DNA from 3 places in the Escherichia sp. XD33 genome. Region 1 is predicted to be linked to each of the others. Evidence: riboswitches for the same ligand, from Rfam matches in the RefSeq annotation. Region 1 holds a riboswitch; each other region holds the start of a gene.

Region 1 (6,495 bases):
ACGCTGCGCCCGTTGGGCCAGTTGTTCCAGATAGCCACTGGCGGCAGGCGATAACAGCGCCATCATGTCGTCGCGGGTGAGTTGCGAGGCATTTAGCGCCCGCTCTACGTCAGCAGCCGTTTTGCCGTTGATACGCAGGCGGATGTCGTCCCAGTCCAGTTGTCGCCAGCGATCGCTGAAGGTTTTCATGCCGATGCCTCCAGAAATCCGGTCAGCGGGCTGGTGGCATGAGCAAAATAACTGCGGCTGCCCGGTCCGGACTGACGTGCCAGTAGGCCTGCTTCTACCGCCAGACGAAATGCCTTCGCCATGTTGACGGGATCGTCCGCGACGGCAATCGCCGTATTCACTAACACCGCGTCGGCCCCCATTTCCAGCGCCTGCGCGGCATGGCTGGGAACGCCGATGCCAGCATCGACAACCACCGGCACTGTGGCCTGCTGGATAATAATCTCCAGCATGGCGCGGGTTTCCAGTCCCTGATTCGAGCCAATCGGCGCGCCGAGCGGCATCACCGCTGCACAGCCGACTTCTTCCAGACGTTTACACAATACCGGATCGGCCCCGCAGTAAGGCAGCACGACAAATCCCTGTTGTACCAGCGTTTCGGCGGCTTTCAGGGTTTCGATGGGATCGGGCAACAGCCAGCGGGCGTCAGGGTGAATCTCTAATTTTAACCAGTTTGTGCCTAACGCTTCACGAGCCAGATGGGCGGCGAAAATGGCTTCTTCCGCTGTTTTCGCCCCGGATGTATTTGGCAGCAGGGTCACACCCGCCGCGATAAGCGGTTCGAGGATAGCGTCGTTGTGCTGGCGCAAGTCGACACGTTTCATCGCCAGTGTCACCAGCTGGCTGCCGGAAGCGCGGATCGCCTCCACCATCAGTTGTGAAGAAGCGAATTTCCCTGTGCCGGTAAACAGATGTGAATCAAACGTTTTGTCCGCAATACGTAACATTTCAACCCCCTGCAATAACCTGAAAAAGCAGGATCTGGTCGCCATCCTGCACGATATGTTGCGCCCACTGCTCACGCGGGACGATTTGCTGATTAATCGCCAGAGCCGCGCCCGCTTGTCGTTGGTCGAGTTGCTCCAGTAGTTCGTGAACAGTTTGCCCGGCGGCGCACTGCATCGCTTGATCGTTAAACAGGATCTGCATTGCTTCCTCCGCATACCGGGCAACCACTGGCGCGGCGCAACGCCAGGCTGCGCCACTGGCTCGATTTACCGTCGAACAGTCGGAGTTCTCCCGCAGGTGTCTCTATACCGCTTAATAACTTAATGGCTTCCAGTGCCTGCAAAGTGCCCATAACCCCGACCACCGGGCCAACCACGCCCGCCGTGCGGCAGTTGCGTTCTGGCTCCTGGTTATCTGGCCACAGGCAGCGGTAACACCCCTGCTCCCAGGGCGGCGTCAGTACCATCAACTGACCGCCAAATCCGACCGCGCTGGCGGTGATAAGCGGCGTGTTGAGTGCCACGCAGGCGGCATTAATCTCCTGGCGAGTCGCCATATTGTCGGTACAGTCGAGCACCACATCGGCCCGTGCAACCGCATCTTTTAACGCCTCACCCGTTAACCGTTGTTGTAATGCTGTCAGTTGAATGTCGGGATTCAACTGTGCCAGTCGCTGTTGGCTGACCTGCGATTTCGGGCGATCGATATCTTCAGTGGTAAAGAGGATTTGTCGTTGCAGATTGCTTAAATGCACATCGTCGTCATCTGCCAGTACCAGCGTCCCGACGCCAGCGCCCGCCAGGTACAGCGCAGCAGGTGTACCCAGCCCGCCCAGACCGATAATCAGCACCTGGCTGTCGAGCAGTTTTTGCTGCCCGTCCAGAGCGATATCGTCGAGCAGGATTTGGCGGCTATAACGCATAAAGTCACGGTCATTCATCGCCAACTCCTGCAATTTCCAGCAACTGTGCCGTTGCCAAACGCCAGTCTGCGGCTTGAGTAATGGCGCTGACGACGGCGATACTGCCGACACCCGTTGCTATCACCGCAGGCGCGCGTGCCAGACTGATACCGCCAATCGCCACGGTGGGATAATCCGCCAGTCGCTCAACATGCCGTGCCAGCTGTTCCAGCCCCTGCGGTGCAGAAGGCATCTGTTTGGTTTGCGTCGGGAACACATGTCCCAGCGCGATATAAGAGGGGCGTGCTGCCAGCGCGACGTCGATTTCCATATCGTCATGTGTCGAAACGCCCAGCCGCAGGCCTGCCGCGCGGATGGCATTGAGATCGGTGGCTTGCAAATCTTCCTGCCCCAAATGGACGCCATACGCCTGATGCTTGATCGCCAGCCGCCAGTAATCGTTGATAAACAATCGCGCGTTATAGCGGCGGCCCAGCGCAATTGCCGCCACGACATCGGCTTCCACCTCTTCATCGCGCCGATCTTTGATGCGTAGCTGGAGAGTACGTACGCCTGCATCCAACAGACGTTCGATCCACTGTACGCTGTCCACCACCGGGTACAGTCCTGAACGAAAAGGTACAGGAGGAAAATCAGGCTGATACATCACGCTTCCTCCTTACGCAGGTAGATTTCTCCGCCTCTGGCACGGAAGTTCTCCGACATATCCGCCATTCCCATTTCAATAGTTTGCGTGGCGGCGTAATCACGCACTTCCTGGCTGATTTTCATCGAGCAGAATTTCGGCCCACACATGGAGCAAAAATGGGCGACTTTACCTGACTCTTGCGGCAGGGTTTCATCGTGATAAGCGCGGGCGGTAAACGGGTCGAGGGCCAGATTAAACTGGTCTTCCCAGCGAAATTCGAAGCGGGCTTTCGACATGGCGTTATCGCGAATTTGCGCGCCCGGATGCCCTTTCGCCAGGTCAGCGGCGTGGGCGGCAATCTTATAGGTGATAAGCCCCTGCTTAACATCTTCTTTATTGGGCAGACCCAGATGCTCTTTTGGCGTTACGTAACAGAGCATCGCGCAGCCAAACCAGCCAATCATCGCCGCACCAATCCCCGACGTGAAGTGGTCATAGCCCGGCGCAATATCGGTAGTTAGCGGCCCCAGAGTGTAAAACGGCGCTTCGTGGCAGTGCTCTAACTCCTCGGTCATATTGCGGCGGATCATCTGCATCGGCACGTGGCCTGGGCCTTCAATCATCACCTGCACGTCATATTCCCAGGCAATTTTGGTCAGTTCGCCCAGCGTATGCAGCTCGGCAAACTGCGCTTCATCGTTGGCGTCCTGAATAGAACCGGGGCGCAGACCGTCGCCCAGCGACAGCGAAACGTCATAAGCGGCACAGATTTCACAAATTTCGCGGAAGTGTTGATAGAGGAAATTTTCCTGATGATGGGAGAGGCACCATTTCGCCATAATCGAACCGCCGCGAGAGACGATACCGGTCAGGCGTTTCGCGGTCATCGGCACATAGCGCAGCAGTACGCCCGCATGGATAGTGAAGTAATCCACACCTTGCTCGGCCTGTTCCAGCAGCGTGTCGCGGAACGCTTCCCAGGTAAGATCTTCGGCGATCCCGTTAACCTTCTCCAGCGCCTGGTAGATCGGCACTGTACCGATCGGCACCGGGCTGTTACGCAAAATCCACTCGCGGGTTTCGTGAATATAGCGACCGGTGGAGAGATCCATCACCGTATCCGCTCCCCAGCGCGTGGACCATACCAGCTTTTCCACTTCTTCTTCGATGGAAGAGGTGACCGCCGAGTTGCCGATATTGGCGTTAACTTTTACCAGGAAATTGCGACCAATAATCATCGGCTCCGATTCCGGATGATTAATGTTGGCCGGGATAATCGCACGTCCGGCAGCAACTTCATCACGGACAAATTCCGCAGTGATATTTTCCGGCAGATGTGCGCCAAAGCTCATTCCCGGATGCTGGTGGCGTAAAACCTCGCTACGGATGCGCTCGCGGCCCATATTCTCGCGGATGGCGATGAATTCCATTTCCGGCGTGATGATGCCCTGGCGGGCGTAGTGCAGTTGGGTGACACGGCGTCCTGCTTTGGCGCGTTTTGGTGTTAGTACGCCGCTAAAACGCAGTTCGTCGAGGCCATCATCTGCCAGCCGCGCTTTAGTGTAATCGGAACTGCGCACGGTAAGTTCTTCGGTATCGCCGCGCGCATCGATCCACGGCTGGCGTAGTTTTGCCAGCCCTTGCTGCACGTTAATGGCAATCTGCGGATCACCATACGGGCCGGAGGTGTCGTAGACCGGAATCGCTTCGTTTTCTTCGTACTGCGGCTGTTCTTTGCTACCGCCAATTAGCGTCGGGCTAAGCTGGATCTCACGCATCGGCACGCGCACGCCGGGGTGTGTGCCAGTGATATAAATGCGTTTTGAGTTGGGAAAGGCGGTGCCTTCCAGGGTGTCGATAAAATGTTGGGCCCGGGCGCGTTGTTCGCGGCGGGTCAGTTTTGTTGCAGACATAGCTCATTCCAAAAAGTTAAGGACGTGGCTTGTCAGACGACGGATGAAGCAAGAGACGATCGCCGCAGGGGCGATGCGATAGCAGATTAACTCTTGTTCCCTTCGCAGGTATTAGCCTGATCAGGTTCCGCGGATCCCGAATAAACGGTCTCAGCCAGTTAAGGCACTCCGACAAGAAATTAGCCCCGCAAATGGGGCATTGAATGTAAATTACGCGTTAACAGCGCAGAACTCAAGCAGGATGTTTGACGCGGGCGGCGTCAAGCACCAGCAGAATCAGCTTATCTTCCAGCACAAAGCGCGCTTCCAGCGCCTCGCCGATGTCAGATAAAACCTGTTGAAACTCAAGGTAATTATCATGATCGATGGCGGTTTCCAGACTGGAATCGTAGTAATCCATAATCTGTTGAGTATTGGCTTCGAGTTGCGGCCAAATCTTCGCGGCGCGCGCGAGTTGCCCGTTGCCTTCCAGCTTATGAAGAATGCGCTCATAAATACTGAAATGTCCGGCAGACAAGTAATCGACCAGGCTCTGACAAAAATCATCAAGGGCTTTTTCGTTTAGCCTCATGTACGATTCTTTGCCAGGCTTAATGCCAACCAGATTGTAGTAAGCCACGAGCAGATGCTTACGTACATGTAGCCAGCGATCAACCAGTTTGTTACTTCCTCTGACGCGCTCCGTCAGGTTATCGAGCTGGTTAAGCATGATTGACTCCGCAAGTTTGTATTCAAAAACTGCTCAGTGAGAAATGTAAAAACCATGTTAAACATGCCAGTGATGCAAAGGTAGTGCAAGAGCTATGGATCGTATAATTGAAAAATTAGATCTCGGCTGGTGGGTCGTCAGCCATGAACAAAAATTATGGTTGCCGAAGGGAGAATTGCCATATGGCGAAGCGGCAAATTTCGATCTTGTGGGTCAGCGCGCACTACAAATCGGCGAATGGCAGGGGGAACCTGTTTGGTTAGTACAACAGCAGCGGCGTCACGATATGGGGTCGGTACGTCAGGTCATTGATCTCGATGTTGGGCTGTTTCAACTGGCCGGACGAGGCGTACAACTGGCGGAGTTTTACCGATCGCATAAATACTGTGGTTACTGCGGGCATGAAATGTATCCGAGCAAAACCGAATGGGCGATGCTGTGCAGCCATTGCCGTGAGCGTTACTACCCGCAAATCGCCCCCTGCATTATTGTTGCCATCCGTCGCGATGATTCGATCCTCCTCGCCCAGCATACCCGCCATCGTAACGGTGTCCATACGGTACTTGCCGGATTCGTCGAAGTGGGCGAAACCCTCGAGCAGGCGGTCGCGCGGGAAGTGATGGAAGAGAGCGGAATTAAAGTTAAAAACTTGCGTTATGTGACTTCCCAGCCGTGGCCGTTTCCTCAGTCTTTAATGACCGCGTTTATGGCGGAATATGACAGCGGCGACATCGTGATCGACCCGAAAGAATTGCTTGAGGCGAACTGGTATCGCTATGACGATTTGCCGTTACTCCCGCCGCCCGGCACCGTAGCGCGCCGTCTGATAGAAGATACTGTGGCGATGTGTCGGGCAGAGTATGAGTGATGATACACTGACCGCCTGACGCACTAAGGAACAGCCAAAATGACCGAACTTAAAAACGATCGTTATCTGCGGGCGCTGCTGCGCCAGCCCGTTGATGTCACTCCAGTATGGATGATGCGCCAGGCGGGTCGCTATCTACCGGAATATAAAGCCACGCGCGCCCAGGCGGGCGATTTTATGTCGCTGTGCAAAAACGCCGAGCTGGCGTGCGAAGTGACTTTGCAACCGCTGCGTCGCTACCCGCTGGATGCGGCGATCCTCTTTTCCGATATCCTCACCGTGCCGGACGCGATGGGGTTAGGGCTCTATTTTGAAGCCGGAGAAGGTCCGCGTTTTACCTCGCCAGTCACCTGCAAAGCCGACGTCGATAAACTGCCAATTCCGGACCCGGAAGATGAGCTGGGTTACGTGATGAACGCGGTGCGTACCATTCGTCGCGAACTGAAAGGCGAAGTGCCGCTGCTTGGTTTTTCCGGCAGCCCGTGGACGCTGGCGACC
Region 2 (6,495 bases), on a different contig from region 1:
ATAACGCCAGCCAGAATTACCCCGGTAGAAATACTGTTAGTAAATAAGGTGGTAGCTGCCCCCGCTCTTCCAGGCATTAAATCCTGAAACCATAGCATCCCAATACCCGCAACAATGCCGATAAATACAGCGTTAAAAAGTTGCAGCGTCATCAACGCCAGACGGCTATGAAATAAAATCAATCCGGTGTAAAACAGTACTCCTGCCGCCACTGCTATGACCATCATTCGCCGCTTACCATAACGTTTGACATAGTAGCCAGCCAGAATCATTGCTGGTATTTCCAGACCAGCTGCCGTCCCCATCAGGAAACCCGCCAGTTTGTCTGGCAATCCTAACTCGCTACTGATCCACAACGGCATATCAATAATGTACATGGTGTTGCAGGTCCACATTAACGTCGAGGCGACAAATAACATCCGTACGTTACTATCCTGCCAGCCACCTTGCATTGATAAAGCATTTTCCGACGGCAGTTCTACCCGCGCCACAGACGGAAGCATAAATGCAATCAATACCAGACTGAGTGTGAATATCCCGGCGGCAATCGAAAACATCACCGTAAAGCCGTAATTCAACGCCAGCATAAAGGCCAACGGTGGACCGATAACCCATGCCAGAGAAAGCTGCGCACGCATCACCGAGCTAAACATCACCACTTCTCGCGCCGAGTTATCCGCATATTCCCGCGCCAGAGCAAATAACTGTGGCATTGCCGTATTGGCCAGAGATGCCAGAAGCACACCACAGGTGATAAGCGTCAGATAATGACGATTAAATGCAAACAATAGCGCATTGCCGATAGCCATCAAACAGCAAAATATAATCAGTTTTCGCCGATCGCCCTGACTGTCAGAACGTTTTGCCAACCAGAGGCTTACGCCGATCCCAGCAATAGCATTCACCGTATAAAAGAGTCCGATCCAGAAAGGTTGCGCGCCAACCTCACGACTCAGAAATAAGCTCAATGTAGGAGCCTGTAGCGCCCCGGCCACCCCCATCATAAAAGCGACCAGCATAAATGCCGCGTAAACACCGTTCATACTGCGAGCCATCGTCATTATCCAGATCATACGTTCCCTTTTTAGCGCGGCGAGAATAAAAAAAACCAGCAGGTATAATCTGCTGGCGGGTGATTTTACACCAATACTCAGTCACACATGATGCAGGCAAGTCAACTTTCAGAATTGCGGTCATCCCACTGCATCAGTCCTTCAAGCATGGTTAATCGTTGTGGGACGCTTAACCAACGCAACCAGCACAACTTCGCTGTCGCGGTAAAATAGTGCTGATAAAACTGACGCATGGGGCACCTCCTTGCTTCATCGTTAGGAATTATTGACTTAATATAGGGAAAATAAAATTGCTGTCTTTTGCGCAGGAGTTCCCCTTTTATGCCATCTGCTCGTCTGCAACAACAGTTCATCCGCCTGTGGCAATGCTGCGAGGGTAAATCGCAGGACACAACGCTCAACGAACTGGCAGCGTTATTGAGCTGCTCGCGTCGTCATATGCGCACCCTGCTCAACACCATGCAGGATCGCGGCTGGCTGACGTGGGAAGCGGAAGTCGGGCGTGGTAAACGCTCGCGTCTGACATTCCTCTATACCGGGCTGGCGCTTCAGCAACAGCGGGCGGAAGACCTGCTGGAGCAGGATCGTATCGACCAACTAGTGCAGTTAGTTGGCGACAAAGCGACTGTGCGGCAAATGCTGGTTTCTCATCTGGGCCGCAGCTTCCGCCAGGGGCGGCACATCCTGCGCGTGCTCTACTATCGTCCGTTGCGTAATCTGCTACCTGGCAGCGCATTGCGCCGTTCCGAAACCCATATTGCCCGGCAAATCTTCAGTTCGCTAACGCGCATAAATGAGGAAAATGGGGAACTGGAAGCAGACATCGCCCACCACTGGCAGCAAATATCACCGCTTCACTGGCGTTTCTTTTTGCGTCCAGGAGTCCATTTTCATCATGGTCGTGAACTGGAAATGGACGACGTGATCGCCTCTTTAAAACGAATCAATACGCTGCCGCTCTATTCGCATATTGCGGACATTGTGTCGCCGACGCCCTGGACGCTGGATATCCATCTCACGCAACCGGACCGCTGGTTACCGTTACTGCTGGGGCAAGTTCCGGCGATGATCCTGCCGCGCGAATGGGAAACCCTCAGTAACTTTGCCAGCCATCCCATCGGCACCGGTCCGTATGCGGTGATCCGCAACACCACCAATCAACTGAAAATTCAGGCATTCGATGACTTCTTCGGTTACCGGGCATTAATCGATGAAGTTAACGTCTGGGTTCTGCCGGAAATTGCCGACGAGCCAGCTGGAGGTCTGATGCTAAAAGGTCCACAGGGCGAGGAAAAAGAGATTGAAAGCCGCCTGGAGGAAGGTTGCTACTATTTACTATTCGACAGCCGCACCCATCGCGGGGCGAATCAGCAAGTCAGGGACTGGGTAAGCTATGTGCTTTCTCCAACTAATCTGGTCTATTTCGCTGAGGAACAGTACCAGCAACTGTGGTTCCCGGCTTATGGACTGCTCCCCCGTTGGCACCATGCCCGCACCATAAAGAGCGAAAAACCGGCTGGTCTGGAAAGCCTCACCCTGACCTTTTATCAGGATCACAGTGAGCATCGGGTGATTGCCGGGATCATGCAGCAGATTCTGGCAAGCCACCAGGTCACGCTGGAAATCAAAGAGATCGACTACGATCAGTGGCATGAAGGAGAGATCGAGAGCGATATCTGGCTTAATAGCGCCAACTTTACGCTGCCGCTGGATTTTTCGCTGTTCGCGCACTTGTGCGAGGTGCCGCTGCTCCAACACTGTATTCCGATCGACTGGCAAGCCGACGCCGCCCGCTGGCGCAATGGCGAAATGAACCTGGCGAACTGGTGCCAGCAACTGGTCGCCAGTAAAGCAATGGTGCCGCTTATCCACCACTGGCTGATCATTCAGGGACAACGCAGTATGCGCGGCCTGCGTATGAATACCCTCGGCTGGTTCGATTTTAAATCAGCGTGGTTTGCGCCGCCGGATCCATGATTGCTGGTAGATAACAAAATCACTACACTAACGCCGTTCTCAACGGGGTGCCACGCAAACGCGTGCGCTGAGAAAATACCCGTCGAACCTGATCCGGATAACGCCGGCGAAGGGATTTGAGGCTCCTTCTCAAGTCCTTTGCCACTCTTTTTTGAGGTGCAAAGTGTTAAAAAAATGTCTTCCCCTGCTGTTGCTGTGCACAGCGCCCGTTTTCGCTAAACCCGTTCTGACTGTTTATACCTACGATTCCTTCGCCGCCGACTGGGGGCCTGGTCCAAAGATCAAAAAAGCTTTTGAAGCCGACTGTAACTGCGAACTGAAACTGGTGGCGCTGGAAGATGGCGTTTCGCTTCTCAACCGTCTACGGATGGAAGGCAAAAATAGTAAAGCCGATGTGCTGCTGGGGCTGGATAACAATCTGTTAGACGCCGCCAGTAAAACCGGACTATTTGCCAAAAGCGGTGTGGCAGCGGATGCCGTTAACGTTCCCGGCGGCTGGAATAATGACACTTTCGTACCGTTTGATTACGGCTACTTCGCCTTCGTCTATGACAAGAACAAACTAAAAAACCCGCCACAAAGCCTGAAGGAGCTGGTTGAGAGCGATCAAAACTGGCGGGTGATTTATCAGGATCCGCGCACCAGTACGCCGGGGCTGGGTCTGTTGCTATGGATGCAAAAAGTCTATGGCGATAACGCCCCGCAAGCCTGGCAGAAACTGGCGAAGAAAACCGTCACCGTCACCAAAGGCTGGAGCGAAGCCTACGGCCTGTTTTTAAAAGGCGAAAGCGATCTGGTACTGAGTTACACCACCTCTCCGGCTTATCACATTCTCGAAGAGAAGAAAGATAACTACGCCGCTGCGAACTTCAGCGAAGGTCACTATCTGCAGGTGGAAGTCGCCGCCCGCACCGCTGCCAGCAAGCAGCCGGAGCTGGCGCAAAAATTCCTCCAGTTTATGGTTTCTCCGGCTTTTCAGAATGCGATCCCAACCGGTAACTGGATGTATCCGGTGGCAAATGTCACACTGCCTGCCGGGTTTGAACAATTGACCAAACCGGCCACCACGCTGGAGTTCACACCAGCTGAAGTGGCGGCACAACGTCAGGCATGGATTAGCGAATGGCAACGCGCCGTCAGCCGTTAATTCCCGGCTGGTTAATTCCAGGTGTAAGCGCCGCCACGCTGGTGGTAGCGGTTGCGCTGGCGGCGTTTCTCGCCCTGTGGTGGAACGCACCGCAGGGTAGCTGGGCGGCAATCTGGCAGGACAGCTACCTGTGGCATGTGGTGCGCTTCTCCTTCTGGCAGGCGTTTCTCTCGGCGCTGCTCTCTGTCGTACCCGCGATATTCCTCGCCCGCGCGCTCTATCGCAGGCGCTTTCCGGGTCGGCTGGCGCTGTTGCGTCTGTGCGCAATGACCTTAATCCTCCCGGTGCTGGTTGCTGTTTTCGGCATTCTTAGCGTCTATGGTCGCCAGGGCTGGCTGGCAACACTCTGCCAATCGCTCGGTCTGGAGTGGACCTTTTCGCCCTACGGCCTGCAAGGTATTTTGCTGGCCCACGTATTTTTTAATCTACCGATGGCGAGCCGCTTATTACTCCAGGCACTGGAAAACATTCCCGGCGAACAACGTCAGCTTGCCGCCCAGCTTGGGATGCGCGGCTGGCATTTTTTCCGCTTCGTCGAATGGCCGTGGTTACGGCGACAAATCCCGCCGGTTGCTGCACTTATCTTTATGCTCTGTTTCGCCAGCTTCGCCACCGTGCTATCGCTGGGCGGCGGTCCGCAGGCAACCACTATCGAGCTGGCAATCTATCAGGCGCTGAGTTACGACTACGATCCTGCCCGCGCGGCGATGCTGGCGCTGATCCAGATGGTGTGTTGCCTCGGGTTGGTGCTGCTGAGTCAGCGATTGAGTAAGGCCATTGCGCCAGGCACCACGCTGCTGCAAGGCTGGCGCGACCCGGACGATCGTCTGCATAGCCGCATTTGCGACACGGTGTTAATTGTGCTGGCGCTGCTGCTGTTGCTGCCACCGTTGCTGGCGGTGATCGTCGATGGGCTAAATCGCCAGTTGCCGGAAGTGCTGGCACAACCGGTGCTGTGGCAGGCGCTGTGGACCTCGTTGCGTATTGCGCTGGCGGCAGGTGTATTGTGCGTAGTGCTGACCATGATGCTGCTATGGAGCAGTCGCGAACTTCGGGCGCGGCAGAAAATGCTGGCGGGTCAGGCGCTGGAGATGAGCGGCATGTTGATCCTCGCCATGCCGGGGATTGTGCTGGCTACCGGCTTCTTTTTACTGCTCAACAACACCATTGGCCTGCCGCAATCTGCTGACGGCATTGTGATTTTCACCAATGCGTTAATGGCGATCCCTTATGCGCTGAAAGTACTGGAAAACCCGATGCGCGATATCACCGCCCGCTACAGTATGTTGTGTCAGTCGCTGGGCATTGAAGGCTGGTCGCGCTTAAAAGTGGTCGAGCTGCGCGCCCTGAAACGTCCACTGGCGCAGGCGCTGGCTTTTGCCTGCGTGCTGTCGATTGGTGATTTTGGCGTGGTGGCGTTGTTCGGTAACGATGATTTCCGCACCCTGCCGTTTTATCTCTACCAGCAAATTGGCTCCTATCGCAGCCAGGACGGCGCGGTCACCGCGTTAATTCTGCTGCTACTCTGTTTTCTGCTGTTTACCGTGATTGAAAAACTACCGGGGCGAGATGTTAAAACTGACTGATATCACCTGGCTTTACCAACATTTGCCGATGCGTTTTAGCTTAACGGTAGAACGCGGCGAGCAGGTGGCGATCCTCGGGCCAAGCGGCGCAGGTAAAAGTACCCTGCTGAACTTGATCGCCGGTTTTCTGACGCCAGCCAGCGGTTCGCTGACTATCGACGGCGTTGATCACACCACGACGCCGCCGTCACGCCGTCCGGTGTCGATGCTGTTTCAGGAAAACAACCTGTTCAGTCACCTGACGGTCGCGCAGAACATCGGGCTGGGGCTAAATCCGGGATTGAAACTGAACGCGGCACAGCAGGAGAAAATGCACGCTATCGCCCGCCAGATGGGGATTGATAATTTAATGGCGCGGTTACCTGGCGAGCTTTCCGGCGGTCAGCGACAGCGCGTGGCGTTAGCGCGTTGTCTGGTGCGCGAACAGCCGATTTTATTGCTCGATGAACCGTTCTCTGCGCTCGATCCGGCGTTACGTCAGGAGATGCTGACGCTGGTGAGCACGAGCTGCCAGCAGCAAAAAATGACGTTATTGATGGTGTCACACAGTGTGGAAGATGCCGCGCGGATCGCCACGCGCTCGGTGGTGGTCGCCGACGGGCGCATCGCCTGGCAGGGTAAGACCAATGAGTTGTTGAGCGGTAAGGCGAGTGCTTCAGCACTATTGGGGATTACGGGTTAGTATGCACTGTCAGATGCGGCGTGAACACCT
Region 3 (6,495 bases), on a different contig from region 1:
GCGTTGACACAAGGGGAAGTTAAATGAAAACAGAACGTATTCTCGGTGCTCTTTATGGGCAGGCGTTAGGGGATGCGATGGGGATGCCCTCCGAGCTTTGGCCACGCAGCCGCGTTAAAGCACACTTTGGCTGGATTGACCGTTTTCTTCCTGGACCAAAGGAGAATAACGCGGCCTGTTATTTTAACCGCGCCGAATTCACCGACGATACCTCGATGGCGCTGTGTCTGGCGGATGCGTTACTGGAACGTGAAGGCAAGATCGATCCGAATCTGATTGGGCGTAATATTCTCGACTGGGCGCTGCGTTTCGACGCCTTTAACAAAAACGTACTTGGTCCGACCTCGAAGATTGCGCTTAACGCCATTCGCGACGGTAAACCCATTGCTGAACTGGAAAACAACGGCGTGACCAACGGCGCAGCGATGCGCGTCTCGCCATTAGGTTGTTTGCTTCCGGCGCACGATGTTGATTCCTTTATTGATGATGTGGCGCTGGCGTCCAGCCCGACCCATAAATCCGATCTGGCGGTTGCAGGCGCGGTAGTCATCGCATGGGCGATTTCTCGTGCCATTGACGGAGAAAGCTGGTCAGCGATTGTAGATTCACTGCCTTCAATTGCGCGACATGCACAGCAAAAACGCATCACTACCTTCAGCGCCTCACTGGCAGCACGTCTGGAGATTGCGCTGAAAATTGTGCGCAATGCCGACGGCACCGAATCCGCCAGCGAACAGCTTTACCAGGTCGTTGGCGCAGGTACCAGCACTATTGAGTCCGTTCCGTGCGCCATTGCGCTGGTTGAACTGGCACAAACCGACCCGAATCGCTGCGCCGTCCTGTGCGCTAACCTTGGCGGCGACACAGACACCATCGGCGCTATGGCGACGGCGATTTGCGGCGCGTTGCATGGCGTTAACGCTATCGATCCTGCATTAAAGGCGGAACTGGATGCGGTAAATCAGCTTGATTTCAACCGCTATGCCACAGCGCTGGCGAAATATCGTCAACAACGGGAGGCGGTATGAGCGGCGCTCGATTACACACGCTGCTGCCTGAATTAACCTCGCGTCAGCCGGTGATGGTCGTCGGCGCGGCGGTCATTGATGTGATCGCCGACGCTTATGCCCTCCCCTGGCGTGGGTGCGATATCGAACTGAAGCAGCAGAGCGTTAACGTTGGCGGCTGCGCACTGAATATTGCCGTGGCGTTAAAGCGCCTCGGCATCGAAGCGGGTAATGCCTTGCCGCTCGGTCAGGGCGTGTGGGCGGAGATTATTCGCAACCGGATGGCGAAAGAGGGGTTAATCAGCCTGATCGATAACGCCGAAGGCGATAACGGCTGGTGTCTGGCGCTGGTTGAGCCGGATGGCGAACGCACTTTTATGTCATTCAGCGGTGTGGAAAATCAGTGGAATCGCCAGTGGCTGGCGCGATTAACCGTTGCGCCTGGCAGCCTGCTCTATTTTTCCGGTTATCAACTGGCCTCGCCCTGCGGCGAATTGTTAGTGGAATGGCTGGAAAAGCTGCAAGACGTGACGCCGTTTATCGATTTTGGCCCACGTATCGGCGATATCCCGGACGCATTACTGGCGCGGATCATGGCCTGTCGACCTTTAGTATCACTCAATCGTCAAGAGGCTGAGATTGCCGCCGAACGTTTTGCTTTATCCGCAGAGATAACAACACTTGGCAAGCAATGGCAGGAGAAATTTGCCGCGCCGTTGATCGTTCGTCTCGATAAAGAGGGTGCATGGTATTTCAGCAACGACGCTTCTGGCTGCATTCCGGCATTTCCAACGCAAGTTGTAGACACCATTGGGGCGGGCGACAGTCATGCAGGTGGCGTACTTGCCGGGCTGGCCTCTGGTCTGCCACTGGCGGATGCCGTATTACTGGGCAATGCAGTGGCGTCGTGGGTTGTCGGGCATCGGGGCGGTGATTGTGCGCCAACGCGCGAGGAACTACTCCTCGCACACAAAAACGTATAGATCGCTGCGACAGTGGCTAATGCTGTACTCAATAGGCCGTTGCTGTTGGTCAAGCGCCACTTGCTTGATCACCAGCACCGGTATTTTGCTATCTAACTGAATATGTGACTGAAACTCGGCATCCGGCATCCGGGCGCTAACGCGGGAACGTGTACGTTGTGGGTAAATGTGCTGGCTGCGGAAATAGTCATAAAGTGAAATCCCGATGGCATCAACATCATGAATTAAATGCGCCGGAACCCACGATTCCTCAATCGATACCGCTTCTTCATCGACATAGCGAATACGCTTAAGCAAAAAGACATCACTTCCTGCTTCGACCGCCAGCTGCTGCGCGACTTCTTCGGGACATTTCACGACACGCTTGTTAACCCATAGCGTATCGGGCTTTTTCCCGCGCAATACCACCTGCTGAGAAAAACCTCGCGCTTCTTTCAACGAGTATTCGAAGATGTTGTTGATCTGCGTGCCGTAACCGCGCGAACGCGTCACCACACCCTCTTCTTCCAGCGCCTGCATCGCCTTGCGCACCGTAATGCGCGAAACGCCGGTTAACTGACTTAAATCACGCTCACCGGGCAAAATATTGCCATGCTCCAGCACCCCGCTGCGCACGGCATTTTTTACCGTTTCGGCAAACTTAATATAAAGCGGCGTGTTATCCGCAGCTAAAATACGCTCGTTCAGTTGGGCAATCAGCTGGGTATGCGCTTGTTCCATTTGTCTTTTTCCTGCCAGGGAGTCTGGTGGGAGTATATCACTGCTTCTTATTTAAGGCGTTTCTTTAATCCCATCAACGAATCCCTGCAACTCCTCCACCGTGCCATTAAACACATTAAAATCCACCGGACCATTGATGCCATCTACCTGTCCACGGTCGGAATGCTGCCAGAAGCGCCAGGCCATTCCGTCATTGTCCGGACAACGTTGATAATAGTGAGCCACCCACCACGGATATTCATTAAAATAGCCCGCCAGATTCGTGTGATAAAAAACGGCTCCTGAGTAAATAATCGGCTTTTTTCCCGTGCGTTTTTCTACCATTTTTAGCCACTGACTTACCCGCTTGCGTAATTCTTTTGCCGATAATTTTCCCCGTTCTTCTACGTCCAGCACGGCAGGGAAATCGCCTTGTGAGAAATCCACCGTTTGCAGAAATAATCGCGCCTGAACTGAAGCGGATACCGACGGGGAGAAATAATGATACGCCCCACGCAGCATGCCATTTTCGCGGCTTAGTTGCCAGTTACGCGAAAAATAGGGGTCCACCAGCTTTTCGCCTTCCGTCGCCTTAATAAAAGCAAACTGTAAGCGGATACCGTTGTCGCGCATTTTTGCCACCCGCTGCCAGTCGATCCGCTCCTGCCAGCGCGAAACATCTATTCCGTGAATGGTATAACTGGCAGGAATGCGAATTGCGAAAGATTTAACCGGGCGATAACCGTAGAAGTGGATGTAGTCTTTAATCTGAACTGCTGTCGAATAGAAAAAATTCACCGTCTGACGCGGATAAATTGCAATGATGGAAATTAGCCCAAGAGCGCATAATAGAGAGGTGAGTTTTTTTCGACTGGTAATTCTTAGCTGCATTGGTTTCATCCCTGAATGTCAGTGCCAAAGGCTGACAATAACCAAAGCAGCTATAGTACGGTGCTCACCACCAGGCGTGGAAGTGGTGAACCGGACCAATACCGTGACCAACTTCCAGCGTGTCGGCCTGGGCTAACGCCGATGAAAGCCAGCTTTTTGCCTCCTGTACGGTGTCAGCCCAGTTTGTATGGCGCGGGCGTAGTGCAGCCAACGCCGCAGAGAGTGTACAACCAGTGCCGTGGGTGTTTTTGGTCATAATGCGCGGTGCGGTAAACCGTTGTTCACCCTCGCGGGTAAACAGCCAGTCCGGGCTTTGCTCATCATCCAGATGACCACCTTTCATTAGCACTGCGCCACAGCCCATCGCCAACAGCGATCGCCCTTGTTCCAGCATTTCCTGTTCGGTGCGCGCGTGTGGCGCGTCGAGCAAGGCGGCAGCTTCGGGCAAGTTTGGCGTTATTAATGAAACCTGTGGCAATAATCGACTGCGCAGCGTAGCAACCGCCGAAGGTGAAAGCAGCGGGTCGCCGCTTTTTGCCAGCATAACGGTGTCGAGTACCACGTTTTGGATCTGATAACGTTGCAACCGTTCTGCCACCGCTTCAACAATATCGGTTTCCGCCAGCATACCGATTTTAGTGGTATCGATTCGCACATCGCTGAACACCGAATCGAGCTGGGCGGCGACAAAATCAGGCTCAATGCGATACACCGACTGTACGCCACGGGTATTTTGCGCCACCAGTGCAGTAATAACTGAGCAACCATAAGCGCCAAGTGCCGAGAAGGTTTTAAGATCGGCCTGAATCCCCGCACCACCACTCGGATCAGTACCGGCAATCGTCAGAGCGTTAATTCGTTTCATGCCTGCACCTCCTGCGTCAATTGCCAGAGCGCATCAAGGAAATGTGGAACAAAACTGCCTGGCCCCTCGCTTCTGGCGACTGCGCGTTCTCCGGCTTGTTTCATCCAGTGACAGGCAGATGCGACATTTTCCAGCGTATCGCCTGGTAACGCACAGCAGGCAGCGACAACCGCCGATAATGCACAGCCAGTTCCTACCACTTTGGTCATTAACGGATCACCACCGTGAATACCAATGATACGATGTCCATCGGTAACATAATCCATCTCGCCAGTGACCACGACGATTGCGCCAGTTTCCCGTGCCAGTGTTTGTGCAGCGGGTATCGCGTTAGCTGCGGCGTCAGTGGTATCCACTCCCCGTCCGCCATTAGCAATGCCAGCTAATGCCATGATTTCCGAAGCATTACCACGTATCGCTGCCGGTTTAAAAGATAAAAGTTCATGACAAAAATGGCGGCGATAATCGAGCGCACCCACCGCTACTGGATCAAGCGTCCAGGGTGTTTGAGAGCTTTTTGCTTGCTCAACGGCAGCACGCATCGCCTGAGCGCGTGGCTGCGTCAGTGTGCCAACGTTAATCAACAAGGCACTGGCGATAGCCGCAAACTGACTGGCCTCTTCGGTTTCGATAACCATCGCTGGCGATGCACCGAGCGCCAGCAAGGTATTGGCGGTAAAGGTTTGCACCACATCATTGGTCATGCAGTGCACAAGAGGGGAATGTTGGTGAAAAAGGTGTAACGCGTGCGCAGATTGCGCTGAACCCAGCAGGTCGACTTGCATAGTTTGCTCCTGCCATAACGTGAAGAAGCAATGACCTGGTGGTCCGTGACTTCCCTACGCTGGCATTATCCAGATCAGGTGATACGGGTATTTCTCAGCCTTCACGCAGAAGGGCACCCCGAGTCGTTTGGTTGCGATGATAAATCGCAGAGGAGGATGGTAATGTCCAGCGCACGCGTTGTAAACGAGGAAAAACGGCAGTTTTACAATCGCGTTAATAAATTATTTGATATATGAATCCAGCACCTTCAGAACGACATCCAGATCTTCTTCACGTTTTAGCTCATCCCCCTGGTGAACGATGTGTTCCGTCAGATGACCTTTAATCACTTCCCGCATCAGACCGTTTACCGCGCCACGGATAGCAGCAATCTGTTGTAAAACTGCAGCGCATTCGTGCGGCTCGTCGAGCATTTTCTTGAGCGCCACGACCTGGCCCTGAATCTTACTGGCACGCGCTTTCAGTTTCTGTTTATCACGGATTGTATGAGACATGGCAACACCTGGTTAACAAGAATATGAAAAATCATAGCACTATTAATCTACTGGGGGGTAGTATCAGGTACTGGGGGGGAGTAGAATCAGATTGCCGAATTAATACTAAGAATTATTATCATGACCGAATTTACAACTCTTCTTCAGCAAGGAAACGCCTGGTTCTTCATCCCCAGCGCCATCTTACTTGGTGCGCTTCATGGCCTGGAACCAGGGCACTCAAAAACGATGATGGCGGCGTTTATCATCGCCATCAAAGGCACCATTAAACAAGCGGTGATGCTCGGACTGGCAGCAACTATTTCGCATACCGCAGTGGTCTGGTTAATTGCCTTTGGCGGGATGGTGATCAGCAAGCGCTTTACTGCTCAATCAGCAGAACCGTGGCTCCAGCTGATTTCCGCAGTGATCATTATTAGCACCGCGTTCTGGATGTTCTGGCGTACCTGGCGCGGCGAACGCAACTGGCTGGAGAATATGCACGGGCATGATTATGAGCATCATCATCACGATCACGAACATCACCACGACCATGGACATCATCACCATCACGAACATGGCGAGTATCAGGATGCCCATGCACGAGCCCATGCCAATGACATTAAACGACGCTTTGATGGTAGAGAGGTCACCAACTGGCAAATTTTGTTATTTGGCTTAACCGGTGGCCTTATCCCCTGCCCGGCAGCAATTACCGTGCTGTTGATATGCATTCAGTTGAAAGCCCTGACACTGGGCGCAACACTGGTCGTCAGTTTCAGCATTGGCCT

The links. A riboswitch is a leader RNA that binds a small molecule or an ion and turns the genes downstream of it on or off. The one in region 1 is predicted to bind thiamine pyrophosphate.
Region 2: linked by a shared signal. The riboswitch ahead of thiB (thiamine ABC transporter substrate binding subunit) and the one ahead of thiC (phosphomethylpyrimidine synthase ThiC) in region 1 are both predicted to bind thiamine pyrophosphate.
Region 3: linked by a shared signal. The riboswitch ahead of thiM (hydroxyethylthiazole kinase) and the one ahead of thiC (phosphomethylpyrimidine synthase ThiC) in region 1 are both predicted to bind thiamine pyrophosphate.

The regions. Positions count from the first base shown of each region.
Region 1 covers NZ_JAENDM010000047.1:14,690-21,184, forward strand. The annotation lists gene thiH (2-iminoacetate synthase ThiH) at 1-189, opposite strand, end outside; gene thiG (thiazole synthase) at 186-956, opposite strand; gene thiS (sulfur carrier protein ThiS) at 958-1,158, opposite strand; gene thiF (thiazole biosynthesis adenylyltransferase ThiF) at 1,142-1,897, opposite strand; gene thiE (thiamine phosphate synthase) at 1,890-2,525, opposite strand; gene thiC (phosphomethylpyrimidine synthase ThiC) at 2,525-4,420, opposite strand; TPP riboswitch at 4,501-4,601, opposite strand; gene rsd (sigma D regulator) at 4,653-5,129, opposite strand; gene nudC (NAD(+) diphosphatase) at 5,224-5,997, shown strand; gene hemE (uroporphyrinogen decarboxylase) at 6,037-6,495, shown strand, end outside.
Region 2 covers NZ_JAENDM010000005.1:23,868-30,362, reverse strand. The annotation lists gene setA (sugar efflux transporter SetA) at 1-1,073, opposite strand, end outside; gene sgrT (glucose uptake inhibitor SgrT) at 1,175-1,306, opposite strand; gene sgrR (DNA-binding transcriptional regulator SgrR) at 1,395-3,050, shown strand; TPP riboswitch at 3,084-3,183, shown strand; gene thiB (thiamine ABC transporter substrate binding subunit) at 3,214-4,197, shown strand; gene thiP (thiamine/thiamine pyrophosphate ABC transporter permease ThiP) at 4,173-5,783, shown strand; gene thiQ (thiamine ABC transporter ATP-binding protein ThiQ) at 5,767-6,465, shown strand.
Region 3 covers NZ_JAENDM010000030.1:44,690-51,184, forward strand. The annotation lists gene K0778_RS16780 (nucleoside permease) at 1-27, shown strand, start outside; gene K0778_RS16785 (ADP-ribosylglycohydrolase family protein) at 24-1,028, shown strand; gene K0778_RS16790 (carbohydrate kinase family protein) at 1,025-1,990, shown strand; gene K0778_RS16795 (GntR family transcriptional regulator) at 1,964-2,710, opposite strand; gene K0778_RS16800 (glycoside hydrolase family 25 protein) at 2,762-3,580, opposite strand; gene thiD (bifunctional hydroxymethylpyrimidine kinase/phosphomethylpyrimidine kinase) at 3,645-4,445, opposite strand; gene thiM (hydroxyethylthiazole kinase) at 4,442-5,230, opposite strand; TPP riboswitch at 5,265-5,361, opposite strand; gene rcnR (Ni(II)/Co(II)-binding transcriptional repressor RcnR) at 5,453-5,725, opposite strand; gene rcnA (nickel/cobalt efflux protein RcnA) at 5,846-6,495, shown strand, end outside.